Frankia alni ACN14a: one gene and its partner. The protein of the gene in region 1 binds, or shares a complex with, the protein of each later gene. Links are inferred from orthologs where the notes say so. Each region holds a gene or a part of one and is shown in the gene's direction. Other genes may lie near its edges. The genes, in order: FRAAL_RS00335 and lpdA.

The links.
Region 2: the proteins of FRAAL_RS00335 (region 1) and lpdA are in contact, whole or in part, in a crystal structure (PDB 1EBD), measured with the Geobacillus stearothermophilus proteins. The link is inferred for Frankia alni ACN14a from one-to-one orthologs. Residues at the interface, in WP_033016211.1 of Geobacillus stearothermophilus: Ile130, Ala131, Met132, Pro133, Arg136, Arg140, Glu141, Asn155, Arg157; in WP_049624544.1 of Geobacillus stearothermophilus: Pro340, Ser341, Asp344, Tyr345, Arg403, Asp406, Val408, Glu431, Ala432, Gly433, Asp438.

Annotation. Positions count from the first base shown.
Region 1 is NC_008278.1:70,520-73,728, reverse strand. What follows is about bases 1-2,895. They hold FRAAL_RS00335 (dihydrolipoamide acetyltransferase family protein), read left to right. Parts: upstream 1-588; coding sequence 589-2,202; downstream 2,203-2,895. Other genes in these bases: FRAAL_RS00325 (DUF6458 family protein), read right to left, coding at 2,686-2,895; FRAAL_RS00330 (hypothetical protein), read left to right, coding at 2,323-2,559; FRAAL_RS00340 (alpha-ketoacid dehydrogenase subunit beta), read left to right, coding at 1-557. Outside these bases: more of FRAAL_RS00325, read right to left, coding at 2,896-3,078; FRAAL_RS00320 (acyl-CoA dehydrogenase), read right to left, coding at 3,206-3,209.
Region 2 is NC_008278.1:3,899,843-3,902,966, reverse strand. The notes cover bases 234-3,043. They hold lpdA (dihydrolipoyl dehydrogenase), read left to right. Parts: upstream 234-841; coding sequence 842-2,245; downstream 2,246-3,043. Other genes in these bases: FRAAL_RS15755 (Zn-ribbon domain-containing OB-fold protein), read right to left, coding at 2,691-3,043; FRAAL_RS33075 (hypothetical protein), read right to left, coding at 2,259-2,465. Outside these bases: more of FRAAL_RS15755, read right to left, coding at 3,044-3,124. UniProt on the Escherichia coli protein: Lipoamide dehydrogenase is a component of the glycine cleavage system as well as of the alpha-ketoacid dehydrogenase complexes.

The DNA of each region.
Region 1 (3,209 bases):
GCTCGAACCCGGTCGACGCCCACCAGATGATCCAGCAGGCGATCCGCTCCGACGACCCGGTCATCTTCCTGGAGCCGAAGCGACGGTACTGGGAGAAGGCGGTGGTGGACCCCCGTCCACCGGGCGAGGTGTCCCCGGACGGGACCCTCGGCCTGCACAGCAGCGTGGTGGTGCGCGCGGGCACCGACGCGACCCTGGTCGGCTACGGCCCGACGGTGCGGACCTGCCTGGATGCCGCCGAGGTCAGCGCGGCCGACGACGGCCGGTCGCTGGAGGTCGTCGACCTGCGCTCGTTGTCCCCCCTCGACCTCGAGCCGGTGCTCGCCTCCGTGCGGCGGACCGGGCGGCTGGTCGTGGTGCACGAGGCGCCGTCGAACGTCTCGGTCTCCGCGGAGGTCGCCGCCCGCGTCACCGAGCAGGCGTTCTACTCGCTGGAGGCGCCGGTGCTGCGGGTCACCGGGTTCGACACCCCCTACCCGCCCGCCCGCCTCGAGGACCACTACCTGCCCGACGTCGACCGCATCCTCGACGCGGTGGACCGATCCTTCGGCTACTGACCCGCCCGCACTATCCGAACTGGGGTTCCTCGTGGCGCAGCGACAGTTCCGGCTCCCTGACCTGGGCGAGGGTCTGACCGACGCGGACATCGTCCGCTGGCTCGTCCAGGTCGGCGACTCCGTCACGGTGAACCAGCCGCTCGTGGAGGTCGAGACCGCCAAGGCGGTCGTCGAGATCCCGAGTCCGTTTGCCGGGATCCTGGTGGAGATCCACGGCGAGGCGGGCAGCACCCTGGCCGTCGGCGCACCGCTGCTGACGGTCCGGACGGCCGATAGCGGGCAGCCCGAGCCCGTGGACGCGGCCCCCGAACCGGCGGCGGCCGCCTCCGGATCCACCGGCGGCGCGGCGGGCGGTGGACGGCTGCCGGCCTCCCGCGACGGCGGTGCCGGCGAACGCATGCCGGTGCTCGTCGGCTACGGGCCGCGCCAGGGTCAGCAACGTCGCCGCAGCCCCCGCCGCCAGGCCGCCCCGGGACCCGCCCGCGCAGGCGGACCACCACGGGTGGACGACGCGGTGCTCACCACCCCCCCGGCTCTCGCCACGCCCACCACGCCCGCTGCGCCCACCACGCCCGGCGTGCCCGCGGCACTCGCCACGCCCGCCGCGCTCGCCAAGCCCTCGGTGCTCGCCAAGCCACCCGTCCGCAAGCTGGCTCGCGACCTCGGTGTCGACCTCGCCGGGATCGCCGGCACCGGCCCCGACGGCACGATCAGCCGGGACGACGTCCAGGCCGCCGTGCGCACCACCGCCCAAGGGGCACCCACGGCGACCCCGGCGTCGCCGACCGCACCGAACGCGCCCACCGCACCGGGACTGCCCACCGCGCCGGACTGGCGCACCGTCTCGGACCTGCCCGCCGGGCCGAAGGCGGCGCCGCCCGGCCACCGGCGGATCGGCGCGGTCCCGGCCGACGCGGCCTTCTCCCCCGCGACCGGCGCCTGGCACGTGCCCGTCGTCGGGGTGCGGCGCTCGATGGCGCAGGCCATGGTGGCCAGCGTCACCGCCGCGCCGCACGTCACCGAGTTCCTCAGCGTCGACGTGACCGCCACCATGGCCGCCCGCGAGCGCGTGGCGGCGCTGCCGGAGTTCGACGGCATCAAGGTCACCCCGCTGCTGTTCGTCGCCAAGGCCCTGCTCGTCGCCGTGCGTCGGCATCCGATGATCAATTCCCGCTGGGTCGAGGACGGCGGCGCGGGTCGGGCGGAGATCCAGGTCCCAGACCGGGTGAACCTGGGCATCGCCGTGGCGGGGCCGCGCGGGCTCGTCGTGCCGAACATCCCCGACGCCGGCCGACTCGATCTCGTCGGCCTCGCGCGGGCGCTGGCGGGGCTCACCGGCTCGGCGCGGGCGGACCGGCTCGACCCGGCGGATCTTCGCGGCGGGACCATCACCATCACCAACGTGGGGGTGCTCGGCGTCGACGTCGGAACACCGATCCTGAACCCGCCGGAGGCCGCCATCCTTGCTCTGGGTTCGATCCGTCCCACGCCCTGGGTCCACGACGGTCAGCTCACGGTCCGTACGGTGGTGCAGCTCGCCCTGTCCTTCGATCACCGCATCGTCGACGGGGAACTGGGTGCGGCGGTGCTGTCGGATGTCGGCGCGGTGCTGACGGATCCCACGCTCGCCCTCGCCTGGTCGTGATCGACTCATCGGATCCACCAGCTCGCCACAAAGCACGCGAGAGGGGCGCACAACGGCGCACAGTCGGCCCCCTGGTACGGTTGCGCCTCTGACCGGCTTCCGGCACAAAGAGGTGGAACCATGACGCGAGTGGAGGCACTTCAGGCCGCGGACGAGTTCGTCGCCAAGGTTCTGACCTCCGCCAACTCCAGCGGCCGGTTCACCGGCACGCTGAACCTGGCCGAACGGGTCGACCTCACGCTCCGGGTGGCCCGGTTCCTCCTGGAGGGGCAGTCCTCCTCGGACACCGACGACCTGCTGAAGCGGGACATGCGCAACGAGCTGGATCAGGCCTTCCCCCCGCTGCGCACGTCCTGACGCAGACCCGGACGACCAGGCCGCCCGGAGCCCGGTTCCCCGAACCCGGGTTCACGGGTCGTTCGGGGAGGCGGGTCGGGCGGCCGGACGGCCGGCCAGGCAGACGGGCCGGCAGAGGGTGGGAGCTCACCGCCGCGACGCGGAACGCTCCTCGGTGCCCACGTGCACGACAGGCTGCGGCTCGGGGTCCGCCTCCGGGTGGCGCGCGGAGTTCAGCTTGCGGTCCTCCTCGAGCGTCAGGCCCGGCTCACGCCGGCGCGGCGCCTCGACCGGGGTGACCGGGTCGACCAGGACCGTGTCGTCGACCGAGATCGGCGTCGGCACGCCGCTCTCCACCGACTCCTCGACGATCTTGCGGCGCCACTGGCTCTGGTACAGCGTGATACCGAGACCGACTGCGCTGACGAGCATCATGATGAGGCCGACCATGTCGAGGTCGAGGCCGGAGGGATCGGAGCGGACGGCGAAGGCGAGGATGGCGCCGAGGGCGAAGAAGGCGAGGCTCAACGGGATTCCCATGCCGCCCCATCTACCCGCGGATCCGCCCAATACAACCTCGCCGAGACAGCAATTGCCACGGATCGCGTGAGACCTTCCGCGATCCGTGGCAACCCCCAGATGACCGGGCCCGGTGGAGGACCGGGGATCAG
Region 2 (3,124 bases), 3.8 Mb from region 1 along the record:
CTGGTGACGGCGGAGCCGGGGAAGGCCGACAGTCGCCTGGTCGCCGCACTGCTGCTCGGCGCCGTGCTGCCGCTGCTCGACAGCACCATCGTCAACGTCGCCCTCGATCGCCTCGCCACCGCCTTCGACGTGTCGGTCACGACCATCGGCTGGGTAGTGACGGGCTACGCGATGGCCGCCGCCGTCGCCATCCCCGGCACCGGCTGGGCCGTGCGCCGCTGCGGCGGACGCCAGGTCTGGATGGCCGCGCTACCTCCAGGTCGTCGGCTACTTCCCACTCGCCACCGGCACGGTGCTCGCCCTGCAGGGAGTCGGCGCGTTCGCCGCCCGTTCCGCCAGCAGGCGACTGACCTCGCGGCTGGGTACCCGGACAGTGGTGCTGGCCGGGCTCGCCCTGGCCGCCGCCGGCACCCTTCCCTTCGGCGTCACCGACGGGCCGGCCGACGCAGTACTGCTCGCGGCCGGCCTGCTCGTGCGCGGCGCGGGAATCGGCATCGTCACGGTCCTCACCCTCGCAGCGGCCTACCACGGCCTGAGCCGCCACGAGATCGGCCACGCCAGCGGGGCGAGCCGGATCCTGATCCAGCTCGGCGGCGCTCTCGGCGTCGCCGGAGTCACGACGCTCCTCGCCGGCCAGCTCGGCTCCCCCGGGGCGCCGACCCACGTCGCCTTCGCGCACACGTTCTGGCTGCTGATCGCCAGCATCCTGGTCGGGCTGCTGCCCGCCCTCGCGCTTCCCGGACGAGCCGCCGAGGATGGCTGACCCGGGCGGCCGACGGGTGTGACCGAACGCCGGGTGGGCGGGAATCCGGGGGCCGGCCGGCATCGTTACGCTGCCCTTGTGAGCGAACATTTCGACGTAGTGGTGCTCGGTGCGGGTCCGGGCGGGTATGTGGCCGCGATCCGGGCCGCCCAGCTCGGTCTGACCACGGCCGTGGTCGAGGAGCGGTACTGGGGCGGGGTGTGCCTGAACGTGGGCTGCATCCCGTCGAAGGCGCTGCTGCGCAACGCCGAGCTCGTGCACACCCTCACCCACGAGGCCAAGACGTTCGGCATCTCCGTCGACGGATCGATCACGGTCGACTACGGCGCGGCGTTCCAACGCAGCCGGAAGGTCGCGGACGGCCGGGTCAAGGGCGTCCACTTCCTGATGAAGAAGAACAACATCACCGAGTACTCCGGGCGCGGCACGTTCGTCGACGACCACACCCTGTCGGTCACCGGCGCGGACGGCGCGACCAGCACGGTGACCTTCGACCACGTCATCATCGCCGCCGGCGCCACGCCGCGACTGCTGCCGGGCACGTCGCTGTCCGAGCGGGTGGTCACCTACGAGCAGCAGATCCTCAGCTCCGAACTGCCGCGCAGCATCGTCATCGCGGGCGCCGGGGCGATCGGCGTCGAGTTCGGCTATGTGCTGCGCAACTACGGCGTCGACGTCACGATCGTCGAGTTCCTCGACCGGGTGGTGCCGCTGGAGGACGCCGAGGTCTCCGCCGAACTCGCCAAGCACTACAAGAAGGCCGGCATCACGATCCTGACCTCGACCCGGGTCGACTCGATCGACGACTCCGGCGACACGGTGAAGGTCACCGTGACCGGCTCCGACGGCGTGTCGAAGGTGCTGGAGACGGAGAAGGTGCTCCAGGCGATCGGCTTCGGGCCGAACGTCACCGGCTACGGGCTGGAGAACACCGGCGTGGCGCTGACCGAGCGCGGCGCCATCGACGTCGACGGCTACTGCCGCACCAACGTCCCGCACATCTTCGCCATCGGCGACGTGACGGCCAAGCTCATGCTCGCCCACGCCGCCGAGGCCATGGGCATCATCGCCGCGGAGACGATCGGCGACGCCGAGACCTACCCGCTGGACTACGTGATGATCCCGCGGGCGACGTACTGCCAGCCGCAGGTCGCCAGCTTCGGCTACACCGAGGCGCAGGCCCGCGACGCCGGCTACGACGTGAAGGTCGCCAAGTTCCCGTTCTCGGCCAACGGCAAGGCGCACGGCCTCGGCGAGACCGCCGGCTTCGTGAAGATCCTCAGCGACGCGAAGTACGGCGAGCTGCTCGGCGCGCACCTCATCGGCCCGGACGTCACCGAGCTGCTGCCCGAGCTCACCCTCGCCCAGCGCTGGGACCTCACCGTCGCCGAGCTCGCCCGCAACGTCCACGCCCACCCGACGCTCGGCGAATCGGTCAAGGAGGCGCTGCACGGCCTCGCCGGCCACATGATCAACTTCTGATCCGGCCGGTCCCTCAGCGCAGCGGTGGCGGCGGCTCGGCGGAGACGCCGACCGCCTCAACGCGATCACCCTCGTCGACGCGCGTCACCTGCGCGCCGACGGCATCACCGCGAACGCCCTGTCCCCCGGCTTCTGCTCCACCGACCTCAACGGCCACACCGGCCACGACACCGCCGACGAGGGCGGCGCCCGCATCGCCGCCCAGGTGCTCGCCCGCCACGAGGAAGGTTCAGGCCTGTTCCTGAGCGAGAAGGGTGGCACCTGTCCCTGGTGACCGCGTGGACCGCTCGCCGTCAGGGGAGAGGCCCTGGTGCCGCGTCCCGCCGAGCGCGGCATGCCGGCTGTCCAGAGGGCATCGGTGTCCGATTTATCCCTCCGGATAGGCGACAGCGGCCGACGCGGGCCTTCCGCACTCCGCCAACTTGATCACAGGAAGATGCTCGGACTAACGAGCCCCGGTGGCCGCCGGTCGGCGCGGGCGGAAGAGGACGGTGGGGGTGTCCGCGCCGGGGCGGGCGTGGAAGGCCGCACGGACGGGTTGGCCGACCTTCGCCTCCCCCGGCGCAACCCCGTCGAGCCGGCCGGGCAGCCGGATCCCCTCGTCCAGGGTGACCAGCGCGAGGACGTACGGCGGGCGGCCGGCGAAGGCGGGCACGCTGGGATGGCGGATGACGAGGTAGCTCTCGACGACGCCGGTGCCGGCCGCCGGCGCGAAGTCGGTCGGCCCCGCGCAGTGCCGGCAGCGTTCCGGGCGCGGTGGCAGCCAGCTCCGGCAGTCGAGGCAGCGGGACAGCACGAACCGGTCCTCGCGCAGCGCGGCCCACAACGGGCCGGTGCCGTCCTCCTCGTCCTCATTCTCGGATGGTGGCCCGGGCGATA